Posidoniimonas corsicana: one gene and its partners. The protein of the gene in region 3 interacts with the protein of the main gene of each other region in a pairwise test. Links are inferred from orthologs where the notes say so. Each region holds a gene or a part of one and is shown on either strand. Other genes may lie near its edges.

Region 1 (3,936 bases), on a different replicon or contig from region 3:
GCATCTTGAAGTGCAGGAAGTCGGGGTGCTCGGTGAGCAGCGGGTCGACCTCCGCCGGGTCGACGCCAATCACACCCATGCCGCGGTCCAGCAGCGCCTGGCTGGCGCCGCCCGGGGCGCAGCCCAACTCGATCCACACATCGCCGGCGTGGGTCGGCAGCGCGGCCCAGCGGAGGGCCTCCTCCAGCTTGAGGTACGCGCGGCTGACGGCGTGCTCGGGCAGGCGGATGCTGGGCGTGCCGCCCGGCCAGCGGTCGACCCGCGAGCGCATCTGGTGCGCGCCCAACCACCACTCGTTCGGCTCCACCAGCGCGATGTCGAGCACCGCGCCGTCGGTCGGCGCGGTCTGGGGGTTGTGCAGGGCGCCCTCTGGCGCGGCGGCGCTGACGCCGGTGCGGACCAGGGCGCTGAGCTCGTCGCGGCCGGGCTCGAAGCCGCCCGCTCCGGGCACCTGCTCGTCGCGCCGCCAAACATGCAGAGCCACCGGCCCATGATCAGCAACCAGCTGCCGCACCTGCTCGTTGTCCCACACCTGCGCGGCGAGCTCGTCGAGCTGGTCGCTGCCGCTGGCCTTGCCGAGCGACAGCCCGCGCGTGCGGGCGAAGGTCATGCGGGGGATCGCCTCGCTGGCCAGGGTGATCGGCGAGGGCGCCTTGAACGTGACGAACCCGGGCCGGCTGAATGCCAGCCGCCAGTCCGGCGCGCGGCGTTCCACCTCCAGCTTGAGCGCGTTCTGGGCGCCCGCCTGGCAGGCGGCAAACAGGTACTGACTCTCAACCATAAACGCCGCCTAGTCTCAATCGGGGTGGTGTCGCTGCGGGAGCAACAGAGTATCGCCGCGCCGTGGCGGCGCCGCCAGCGGTGGGGATCACGGTCGTTACCGGTTGCCCACCGGCTGCAGAGGGCTGTGGGCCAGCACGATGCGTCGCTCGCCCGCCAGGGCGAACTCGACGGTCGCCGCCCGGCGCTTGCCCGAACCGCTCAGCGACTTGATCTTGCCGAGCCCGTATTCCGGGTGCCGCACGGTCATGTCGAGCGAGAAGTCGTCCGGCGAGGCCTTCGGCGTTGTCGCGGGGCGGGGCGTCTGGTCGGTGAGTTCGGCGGCGGTGGTGATGGCGGCCGAGATCCGCGGCTCCGGCTCGGGCGCCGGCGCCGCGTTCGGGTCGACCCAGACTTCTTCTTCGGGCGGCAGGTCGAACTGTTCCCACGGGTCGACCTCCAGCGAGCCGCTGCCGTGGTCGGACTGCATCTCGTGGGTGGGCATCTCCATCAGGAAGCTGCTGGGCACCGCCATCCGCCGCTGTCCACGGAAGTCGCGCAGCCGCACCAGGCTGAGCTGCAGCTCCGCTTCAGCGCGGGTGATGCCGACAAAAGCCAGGCGGCGTTCCTCCTCAAGCTGCTGGGTGTCCATCGAGCTCCGCTCGTGCGGCAGGATGCCGTCCTCCACGGCGACCAGGAACACCACGGGGAATTCGAGCCCCTTGGCCGCGTGAAGCGTCATCAGCGTGACCTTGTCAGAGTCGTCCTCCCAGTTGTCGGTCTCGTTGACGAGCCAGGTGCGTTCGAGGTACTCCTCGAGCCCGGCCTCGCCTTCAAACTCCTCGTCGAACTGGCGGGCGTCGGTCAGCAGTTCCTCGATGTTGGCCAGCCGGCTGGCGTCCTCCTCGTCGTCGCTGTCGACGAGCCGCTGGCGGTAGCCGGACTCGGAGATCACGCTGCCGATCACCTCCTCGACCGGCCCGCCGGCGTGGGCGGTGAGCTTGTCGATCAATGCGACGAATTGCGAGAGCTTGGCCGCCGAGCGTTTGGCCAGCCCCTCGATCAGGCCCGACTCGCGGGCCGCCTCGAGCAGCGGGGCGCCGTACCGGTAGGCGTGATCGCCGAGGGCCTCGAGCGTCTTCTTGCCGATGCCCCGCGTGGGCGAGTTGACGGTCCGCTCGAAAGCGACGTCGTCCTTCGGGTTGTTGATCAGCTGACAGTAGGCCAGCACGTCCTTGATCTCTTTGCGCTGGTAGAACTCCTGCCCCCGCACCATCTGGAACGGCACGCGGTGCGCCCGCAGCGCCCGCTCGATCGACCGCGACAGCGCGTTGATGCGGTAGAAGATGGCGAAGTCGCTCGCCTTCCGCTCGCCAGACTCGATCGCGTCCTGGATCTGCCGGGCGATGCTGTTCGCCTCGGCGTCCTGGTCGGCGTAGGTCACCAGCCGGATAGGCTGGCCCTCGTCGTTCTCGGTGAACAGGGCCTTCTTCTTGCGCCGCTGGTTGTGGCCGATGAGCGTGTCCGCGGCCCGCAGGATGGCCTTGGTGCTGCGGTAGTTTTGCTCCAGCCGGATAACTTTGGCCTGCCCGTAGTCCTGCTCGAAGTCGAGGATGTTGTTCAGGTCGGCTCCGCGCCAGCCGTAGATCGACTGGTCGGGATCGCCCGTGGCGGCCAGGTTGGGGTAGTCCAGCGAGAGCGCCCGCAGGATCACGTACTGCGCGCGGTTGGTGTCCTGGTACTCGTCGACCAGCACGTAGCGGAAGCGGCTGTCGAGCTCGGCGCGGACCTCCGGGTTGTCCTTCAGCAGCTTCGCGACGTGCAGCAGCAGGTCGTCGAAGTCAACCGCGCTGGAGGCCAGCAGCCGCTGCTGGTACGCCGGGTACACACGGGCCACGACGCTCGACAGCGGGCTGCTGCTGCGGGGCTGGTACTCGTCGGCGGTGATCAGCTTGTTCTTGGCGGAGCTGATCCCGCTGGCGATGCGGTCCGCGGTGTAGTGCATCGTGGGAATCTTCTCGGCCTCGATCACCCGCTTGAGCGTCTGCCGCGAGTCCGAGGTGTCGTAGATCGTGAAGCTCTGCCCCAGGCCGACTAGGTCGGCGTGCTCGCGCAGAAGCCGGGCGCCGAAGCGGTGGAAGGTGCTGACCCACACCCGCTGTCCGGGCGCCAGGTTCTCGACGCGGCGGCGCATCTCCTGGGCCGCTTTGTTGGTGAACGTCAGGGCCAGGATCTGCGACGCGTACACGCCGCGCGAGAGCAGATGGGCGATCCTGTGGGTGACAACGCGGGTCTTCCCACTACCCGGGCCCGCGAGGATGAGCAGTGGGCCGTCGACGTGCAGCACGGCCTCGCGCTGGGCGTCGTTCAGGTTCTCGAGCAGCTTGTCCAAGGCGGTCTGCAGTTGGTGGTCGTCGGCGGCCGGTGGCGAACACGCCATTCTAACGCCGCGGGGCCGCGCGGGGACGGGGCTCAACCGGCGCCCGATGCTAGCAGGGGCCGGGAAGCCGCCGGAATTTTTTCCGCAGTCCGTACATTTTCTGGCCTTGATTCGCTATACTCCCGCGATCGGCGCAACGGATCGCCCGTCTCTAGAGTCACGCCCCACGGGTCAAGACGGCCCGGGCGAAGGCTGACGAGTGGGCCCGCTAATCGCCCAATCCGCCACCGGCGGCCGCCGCAGCCGGACCGCCAGCACACAATGGGAGGGACCCCACGCCATGGCTACTCGTATCCCCATGGACCGCGCCCAGGCGCAATCGGAAGAGATGAAGGAACGGCTGGAGATGAGCACCGCCGAGATCGGCCTGGCGGTCCGCACGACGAACTGCCTGGAGGAGAAGGGCGTGTTCACCGTGCACGACCTGCTGCACTGCACGCGCGAGGACCTGCTGAGCATCTCGAACTTCGGCGAGAAAACGCTTGAAGAGGTCTACAAGGCGCTGGAGAATGTGGGTTTCTACCGCCCCGGCCGCGCGACCCTGCCGGCGCAGCGTAGGGCGAAGTAACGCCGCCGACCGCATAGCGTCGGCGCCCCCACTGACTCCGCGAAGCCGATGCGTTCCCGATTCCGCCTGTGGTTGAAGAAGCGGGGCGCCCGACGCAGCGGATCGCCACGGCTGGCGCTGGCCGCCGAGCTGCTGTACCACGTCGTGTTCCTGGCGGTGGGCGCCGTGG
Region 2 (3,917 bases), on a different replicon or contig from region 3:
GTACCGAACACCGTTTCACTGGCGAGCTGGATATCAAGCGTGCTTAGGTCATTCTGTTCATAGTCGCCTTCGACAACCATATCGCCGGTGGCGAGCGGATTTGGCCCGGGTCCCATGGCGCCGCATTTGTTGACGAGATCACCGCGGAACACGTCGGCAGACAGGACGCCGCCGACCATGGTAAAGTCGCCATCGGCGGACAGCTCGCCCGCGCGAAGCCGGCCGCTTCGCAGCTCGGCCTTGGCGGGCGCCTCGATGTTGAACACGGGTGAAGCAACGTCCCCTCCATCGACCAGAGCCGTCTGAGCAATAGTGACAACGTCCAGTCCGCTGTGGACGCCGTCGTTGAACTCCACCGACGCGTCGAATCGGACGGTCGTGCCCGAGCCCACCGAGAAGGACAACCCGGCCCCTACGAACCTCGTCTTGGCAAAGATCGTGTGCGTCGACGGCCCGGGAGCGACGACGCCTCCGGTTACGTCAAGGTCGACGCCCCTGATGGCGGCTCCCTCGCCCTTGACGCCGGAGATCAACCGTAGCATGTCCGCCAGGAACCACTGATCGTCGGCCACGTCGACATTCAGCAGCCCACCGTGGATCGACAGGTACCCGTTGTAGACGTTGTGCGACGGGTTGAGGCTGCCAGCAGTGAGGTGGAACTCGCGGCCGTTCTCAACAGTGAAGGACGAGTCGTTCAAAGGGCCATCCCAGTCGAACACGCTGGTAGTGGAGATCGTCTGGTCGGCGGTGACAAAGGCGTCGCCAGCCTGCTCCACAATTCCAGAGGCGTCAATCAAGCCGCCGTCGTAGTAGGTCTCTCCCCAGACGACGAGCGTAGACCCCGCGGTGACGTCCGTTGTTGACGTCGACCGGAAGGTGGTGGTCCCCAGCAGGTTGGCGACCCCGCTAACGTTGACTAGACCCTGCAGGTCCATGCCGGCGTCGACGTAGGCGATGCCGGCGCGGAAGTCGAGTCGCCTGCTAGATAAAGGACAACGTCGGAGCCATCGAGTACCGACGTGGTTGAGCTCCCGGTAGAGCCGTCCGAGTCGAAAGTGCCGACTTCGACTATGCGATGGGGGCGGGAGTGTTATACGCCGCTCGGAGAGGCAAAACCCTACACACCAGCTGGCAGACCGAAGGTGTCTCGCGCTAGCTGTACGATAACGCCCGGAGCTCACAAGGCGAGTCCCCTAGCCAGCGCGGACTCCCGTTGCGATTTCATGAGCCGAGTGGCCAGGAGCCCGGGCGACGCCAAGTTGGCGCCGGTGGGCGGCCAGATGCCCCTCGTAAGAGGGAGTCTTGAATGAGGCGTCTGTGATGGATACCCGACCGGCACGGGCGGCACGCGCAGGACGGCCGCAGGCGGAGCAATCGATCCGAACTCAACGACCTACACTTCGATCAGCATCCTTGCGGGATCCTCGATTGCCTCTTTGATCCGGCGGAGGAAGGTGACCGATTCGCGGCCGTCGACGATGCGGTGATCATAGGTCAAGGCGACGTACATCATCGGCCGGATGATCACCTCGCCGTTGCGGGCGATCGGCCGGTCCTCGATGGCGTGCATGCCGAGCACCCCGCTCTGGGGCGGGTTCACAATCGGGGTCGACAGCAGCGAGCCGTACACCCCGCCGTTGGAGATGGTGAAGGTGCCGCCGGTGAGTTCGTCGGGCGAGAGATCCCCCGAATTCGCCCGATTGGCGAAGTCGCCGATGGCGTGCTCAATCTGGGCGAAGCTGAGCCGTTCGGCGTGCCGAATCACTGGGACGACGAGCCCCTTCTCGCCCCCGATTGCAACACCGATGTGGTGGTAGTTGCGGTAGGCAATCTCGTCGCCGCGGATCTCGGCGTTGAGTTCGGGGATTAGCTTCAGTGCATCCACAAGCGCTTTGACGAAGAAGGACATGTAACCCAGCTTGACCCCGTGCTTGTGCTGGAACCGCTCGCCGTGGGCCTTGCGGAGGTCCTTCACCGCGGACATGTCGATCTCGTTGAAGGTGGTCAGCAGTGCGGCCTGATGCTGGGCCTGCACCAGCCGGTCGGCAATTCTCCGCCGGATGGGACTCATCCGCACGAGCTCCTCTCGGGCGGCCTGTTGCAGCGGACGGTGGTCCTCTGGGCCGGGCGGGTTGCGCGGGCGGTCGTCTCCAGCCGGCCGGTGGTTCTCGTGCTCCTTCACCCACTGCCGAACATCTTCTCCCCGGATGCGCGGCCCCGAAGCCTCGATGTCTTCTAGTTCGAGGCCGTGCCGACGCAGCTCGCGACGCGCCGATGGCGTGGCGAACGCCTTGGCCGTCGCCCCCTCCTTGGATGGCGGCGCCGGTGCTTCAGCGCTGGGGCCTTCGCCTTTCTCCGTTTCATGATTGGCGGGCGCCGCCTCCCGGTCGTCACGCTCCTCCCCCTCAGTCGCGCTGGGACCTTGCTCGCTATCTCCGTCCTCCCTCCCCTCTTCCAAATAGCCTACGACCTCGCCGACGCCGACCGACTCGCCCTCCTGCTTGAGGATCTTAGTGAGCACTCCGGCCCGCGGCGCAGGGAGTTCGAGCGATGCCTTCTCGGATTCAAGCTCGACCAGCCCCTCGTCCGCCTGCACGGAGTCGCCTTCCTTGTGAAGCCACGCCCCAATCTGGACCTCGCGGATCGATTCGCCCACTTCGGGGATTCTGAGTTCAATGCTCATCGCAGATCTAGGTGTTAAAGGCCTGTTCGATTAGTTCTTGCTGTTCGTCTTTGTGCGCGGCCGAGGAGCCGGTCGCGGGGCTCGCGGAGCTCTCGCGGGAGACGCACGAGAACGGAAATCGGTCAGCAATGCGATCACAGCACCGCTGCCTCCAGTACGGCCAGGCCCCCATGTTCTCGGGCTCCTCCTGAACCCAAACCACGCGGGCGCCGTCCTCATATGGGCGGAGCGTGTCGGCGAGCTGGGCGTCGCTGAGCGGGTAGAACTGCTCGACCCGCACGATCGCGACGTCGGAACGCCCGCGTTCTTCCCGCGCCTCCAACAGGTCGTAGGCCATCTTCCCGCTGGACATCAGGATCCGGGACGTCTCCGACGCGGCGGGCCGGTCGTCGGCCAGGATGGGGCGGAACCCGCCGCCGCTCAGCTCGTCCAGGCTCGACGCCATGCGTGGGTGACGCAGCAGGCTCTTGTGGGTCAGCACCACCAGGGGTTTCCGCCACGGACGCTCCACTTGACGGCGGAGCAGGTGGAAGTATTGGGCCGGCGTGGTCGGGCAGGCGACCTGGATGTTGTCTTCGGCGGCTAGAGTGAGGAACCGTTCGAGTCTCGCGCTTGAGTGCTCAGGCCCCTGCCCTTCAAAGCCGTGCGGCAGCAGCAGCACCAGGCCGCTTAGCCGCCGCCACTTGTCTTCCGCGCTGGAGATGAACTGATCAATGATCACCTGTCCGGCATTGGCGAAGTCGCCGAACTGAGCCTCCCACACCACCAGGGCGCCGGGGTAGTCGAGGGAGTAGCCGTACTCGAATCCCAGCGAGGCGCCCTCGCAGAGCGGGCTGTTGATGATCTGCACCTCGCCCTGTTGGTCGGCGAGGTTCGAGAAGATGTTGATCCGGCGTCCGTCCTCCGCGTCGTGGAGCAGCGCGTGGCGATGGCTGAACGTTCCTCGCCCCGAGTCTTGCCCCGACAGCCGCACCGGCGCCCCTTCGGTCGCGAGGGACGCGATAGCGAGCGATTCTGCGGTCGCCCAATCGACGGGCGCCTCCTGCTCGGCGATGAGTTTCCTTTGCTGGACGCTGCGTTGGAGCTTGGGGTGCAGGTGGAACCCGTCCGGGAACGTCGTGATCTTCTCTATCAGCTCCTTCAGTTGCCCGGCGTCAACGGCGGTTTCGCATTCGTCGTCATCCGCGGCGCCGCCGCGGTAGTCCTGCCAAACGCCGCCGAGGGGAGGCTCGTG
Region 3 (3,920 bases):
CAGAAGTCGGGCATCAGCCAGGGGTGCGGGTAGCTGGACAGGCCGCCCCCCTCGCCCAGCTCGCGGCGGAAGTTCACCAGGTTCTGCTCGGTCAGCCGCCCCTCCAAAAACGCCCGGCTGTACATGCCCGGCGCCGCGTGGCCCTGGAAGTAGATCTGGTCGCCGGAGAAGCCGTCCTCGCCGCGGCCGCGGAACACGTGGTTCTGGGCCACCTCGTACAGCGTCGCGCTGGACGCGAACGTGCTGATGTGGCCGCCGGGCGACGACGGGTGCCGGTTGGCCCGCGTGACCATCGCCATCGCGTTCCAGCGGACGTAGCTCTTGATGCGCCGCTCCAGCTCACGGTCGCCCGGGTAGGCGGGCTGCTCGCTGCGGGGGATGGTGTTGATGTACGGCGTGGTGGCTGTGAACGGCAGCTCGACGCCGTTGCGGACCGCGGCCGCCTCGAGCGCGCTGAGGAGCTCGCTCACCCGCTCGGGACCCTTGCTCTCCAGCACGTAGTCGAGAGACTCGAGCCACTCGTTCGTCTCCTGCGGGTCGACGTCGTTTGGGATGGGAGAGTTGGAGTTGATTTCGGCGCTAGCCATGGTGATTCCTAGTGAAGGATGAACCACGAAGGGCACAAAGGAGACGGCGCGGGGCGGGCAGGGGGATCACTGACTAAACGCTCGTGAACGGCGGCCCGTGGGAGGAATCCTCCCGGCGGCAATCCAGTCAGCGGCTACAAGTGTTCCCTCTTTGCCTTAAATCGCATCGTTTCCTTCGTGTCCTCCGCAGTGGGTTGTGTTCTTACTTGCGTTTTGGTTTGTAGATCTCGGTCGCCGTGCCCAGGTGGACCTCGCCGGCGAAGGCGATGGTCTCGCTGAGGGTCGGGTGGGGGTGGATGCTCTCGGCGATGTCGCGGATGGTGCAGCCCATCTCGATCGCCAGCACGCTCTCGGCGATCAGCTCGCCGGCGCCGCTGCCGACGATGCCGCAGCCCAGCACGCGGTCGGTCTCCGGGTCGACGATCCACTTGGTCAGGCCGTCGGTGCGGCCGTTGGCGGTGGCGCGGCCGCTGGCCTGCCACGGGTACTGCGCGATCTTGACCTTCTTGCCCTGCGCTTTGGCCTCCTCGGCGGTCAGGCCGGCCCAGGCGATCTCCGGGTCCGTGAACACCACCGCGGGGATGGCCTGCGCGTCGAACGCGGCCGGCTCGCCCGCGATTACCTCGGCGGCGATCTTGCCCTCGTACGCCGCCTTGTGGGCCAGCATCGGGTCGCCCGCCACGTCGCCGATGGCGAAGATGTTGCCGTCGGTGGTGCGCTGTTGCTTGTCGACCTTGACGAAGCCCCGCTCGGTCACCTCGACCTTGGTGTTCTCCAGCCCGAAGCCCTTGCTCACCGGCCAGCGGCCGATGGAGATCAGCACGCGGTCGTACCGCTCGGTGATCGGGCCGTCGGGGCCCTCCATGCTGACCTCGACCTGCTCGCCCAGGTCCTTCAGGCCGGTCACCTTGGTGCCCAGCATCACCGCGTGGAAACGCTCGTTGACGCGGGCGATGAGCGGCTTGACCAGGTCGCGGTCGGCGCCCGGCAGCAGGCCCTCGGTCAGTTCGACGACCGACACCTTCGTGCCGATCTCAGAGTACACGGTGCCCATCTCGAGGCCGATGTAGCCGCCGCCGATCACCAGCATCGAGTCGGGGATGTCCTCCAGCGCCAACGCGCCGGTGGAGGTCATGACCCGCGGCGAGCCGATGTCCAGGAACTTGGGCACCGCCGGCACGGAGCCGGTCGCCAGGATACAGTGATCGAAGGTCAGGCGGCTGTCGCCCTCGTAGGTGTCCGGGTCGCCGCCCTCGAGCTGCAGCGTGTGGCTGTCGACAAACACGCCCCGCGCGTGGATCTTCTTGACGTTGCGGCGCTTGGCCAGCTGCGCGAGGCCGCCCGACAGCGTGTCGATGACGTTCTCTTTGCGGGCGCGGAGCTTGTTGATGTCGATCTGCGGCGGCTGGAAGTCGACGCCCCACTCGGCCATCTCATGCGCTTCGCTCACCACCTTCGCGACGTGCAGCAGGGCCTTGGAGGGGATGCAGCCACGCAGCAGGCAGGTGCCGCCCAGCCGCGGGTCGGCCTCGACGATAGCGACTTCCAACCCGAGGTCCGCCGCTAGAAACGCAGCGGCGTAGCCACCGGGGCCACCGCCAAGAACAACTACCTGAGAATGCATGTGCGAAGGGGTGAGGGAGTGAGGGGGGTGTGCGTCGGGCGAGGGGCAGGGGGTCCACGCTCAGCGCCGCCGGCCGGGAAACCGGCGGGCGGTACGCTGTCGGCCGCTCCCTGACCGCAGACCCTCGTCCCCTCTCCTTCTCAACTGATTGGCCGCAAAGCAGTTGCAGCCCCCTAAGTTTATCCATCCGGCCTTTGCACACAATGGCCGATGATTCCGGCTAGCGCTTGGCGGGTCGGCGTAAGTTGTTTGTGATAAGGGTGTTAGGCAGGGCGTCGAAGTTAGGGGTGAGGCTCCGAACACCGCAAATCCAGCAGCTCAGTTTCAAGCGCCCTCTCCCGTGTTGCGCAATCTGGCGGGCCGTGGCGCCAATCTTGCTCCAATATAGGTTCGGGACGGGGCGCCGCGATGGGCCCCCAGGTCCTTTACTCGACCCGTGCAACAGGAGAACTGAATGTCAGCCAAGAAAGTCGTCATTGTCACCGGCGCCGGTTCGGGGATCGGCGCCGCCACCGCCCGGCGGTTCGCGGCGGACGGGTTCGCCGTCGTGTTGAACGGCCGCACCGAGGCCAAGTTGGAGAAGGTCGCGGCCGACCTCGGCGGCGGCGAGCACCTGCTCGTGCAGCCGGGCGACGTGTCGGCCCAGGCCGACGTCAAGCAGATCATCGCCGCCACGGTCGACCGCTTCGGCGGGATCGACGTGCTGGTCAACAACGCCGGCGTGCTGGTGCAGGGCGGCGTGGACGAGGTGACGCTGGAGGACTGGGAGAAGCAGATGGCGATCAACGCCGGCGGCATGTTCCAGATGATCAAGGCCGCGCTGCCGCACCTGGTGAAGTCCCGCGGCTCGGTGGTCAACGTGTCGTCGGTCTCCGGCCTGGCGGGCGACTGGGGCCTGTTCAGCTACAACGCCACCAAGGGCGCAGTCAGCAACATCACCCGTGCGCTGGCGCTCGACCTGGCGGCGAAGGGAGTCCGAGTGAACGCGGTCGCGCCGAGCCTGACCGCCACCGAGATGACCGGCGGCATCATGGAGGACGACGCCGTCATGCAGCGGTTCATGGAACGCCTGCCGATGGGCCGCGCGGCCGACCCCGCCGAGGTGGCCGACGTCATCGCCTTCCTCGCCGGCCACGACGCCCGCTTCGTCAATGGCGTTGTGCTGCCGGTTGACGGCGGGCTGAGCGCCTCCAACGGGCAGCCAAACCTGGGTTAGCGCCGGCGGGTGCGGCCAGTCGCGCCTCCGGACAGCAGCAGGGCGCCCGCCAACGCGATGGCGCCCGGCTCGGGCGCCGTGAGGAGGGCCACCCACCCGGCCTGGGCGCCCGAGGGGTCGATCCCGTGGCCCGCGACCACGCCCCCGTCCGCCGACACCGCGGTCGCGGACGTCAGGCGCCAGCCGTCAAGCGATCCCCCGGCCGCCAGTGGTCCCGCGAGTAGATCGCGTACAAGGAAGGCGGTGTCGTCTTTCCACAGGACCGCCTCGGCAGTCCCATCGTCGCCCGGGTGCGCCGCGCCTACGGTTACCTCGCCGTTGGCCGACACCCCCATCGCCCAAGAACTGCCGGTCGGGAATGCGGCCGCCAGTGTCTGGGCAACGTCGCCCTGCCAGCGGGTCGCCTGCGAGCGGTGGGTCGCGTCGGGCGCCCCGTCGTTGACCTCCCAGAGCGAAGTCGGTGCGCCGTCCGGGTAAGAATTGCCTACGGTAA

Evidence for each region.
Region 1: the proteins of lpdA (region 3) and KOR34_RS06495 interact in binary tests that used the Escherichia coli proteins (3 or more experiments, as listed by UniProt). The link is inferred for Posidoniimonas corsicana from one-to-one orthologs.
Region 2: the proteins of lpdA (region 3) and odhB interact in binary tests that used the Escherichia coli proteins (3 or more experiments, as listed by UniProt). The link is inferred for Posidoniimonas corsicana from one-to-one orthologs.

Annotation. Positions count from the first base shown.
Region 1 is NZ_SIHJ01000001.1:1,673,094-1,677,029, reverse strand. The notes cover bases 539-3,554. They hold KOR34_RS06495 (ATP-dependent helicase), read right to left. Parts: upstream 3,200-3,554; coding sequence 878-3,199; downstream 539-877. Other genes in these bases: KOR34_RS06490 (DNA-directed RNA polymerase subunit alpha C-terminal domain-containing protein), read left to right, coding at 3,480-3,554; KOR34_RS06500 (SAM-dependent methyltransferase), read right to left, coding at 539-781. Also shown: more of KOR34_RS06500, read right to left, coding at 1-538; more of KOR34_RS06490, read left to right, coding at 3,555-3,767; KOR34_RS06485 (hypothetical protein), read left to right, coding at 3,816-3,936. UniProt on the Escherichia coli protein: A helicase with DNA-dependent ATPase activity. Unwinds DNA duplexes with 3'-5' polarity. Translocates on single-stranded DNA with 3'-5' polarity. Initiates unwinding more efficiently from a nicked substrate than double-stranded DNA.
Region 2 is NZ_SIHJ01000001.1:709,211-713,127, reverse strand. The notes cover bases 539-3,535. They hold odhB (2-oxoglutarate dehydrogenase complex dihydrolipoyllysine-residue succinyltransferase), read right to left. Parts: upstream 2,684-3,535; coding sequence 1,394-2,683; downstream 539-1,393. Other genes in these bases: KOR34_RS02560 (2-oxoglutarate dehydrogenase E1 component), read right to left, coding at 2,691-3,535; KOR34_RS02570 (hypothetical protein), read right to left, coding at 539-935. In the rest of the region: more of KOR34_RS02570, read right to left, coding at 1-538; more of KOR34_RS02560, read right to left, coding at 3,536-3,917. UniProt on the Escherichia coli protein: E2 component of the 2-oxoglutarate dehydrogenase (OGDH) complex which catalyzes the second step in the conversion of 2-oxoglutarate to succinyl-CoA and CO(2).
Region 3 is NZ_SIHJ01000005.1:329,872-333,791, reverse strand. The notes cover bases 1-3,000. They hold lpdA (dihydrolipoyl dehydrogenase), read right to left. Parts: upstream 2,212-3,000; coding sequence 790-2,211; downstream 1-789. Other genes in these bases: KOR34_RS24640 (SDR family NAD(P)-dependent oxidoreductase), read left to right, coding at 2,666-3,000; aceE (pyruvate dehydrogenase (acetyl-transferring), homodimeric type), read right to left, coding at 1-587. Outside these bases: more of KOR34_RS24640, read left to right, coding at 3,001-3,427; KOR34_RS24635 (hypothetical protein), read right to left, coding at 3,424-3,920. UniProt on the Escherichia coli protein: Lipoamide dehydrogenase is a component of the glycine cleavage system as well as of the alpha-ketoacid dehydrogenase complexes.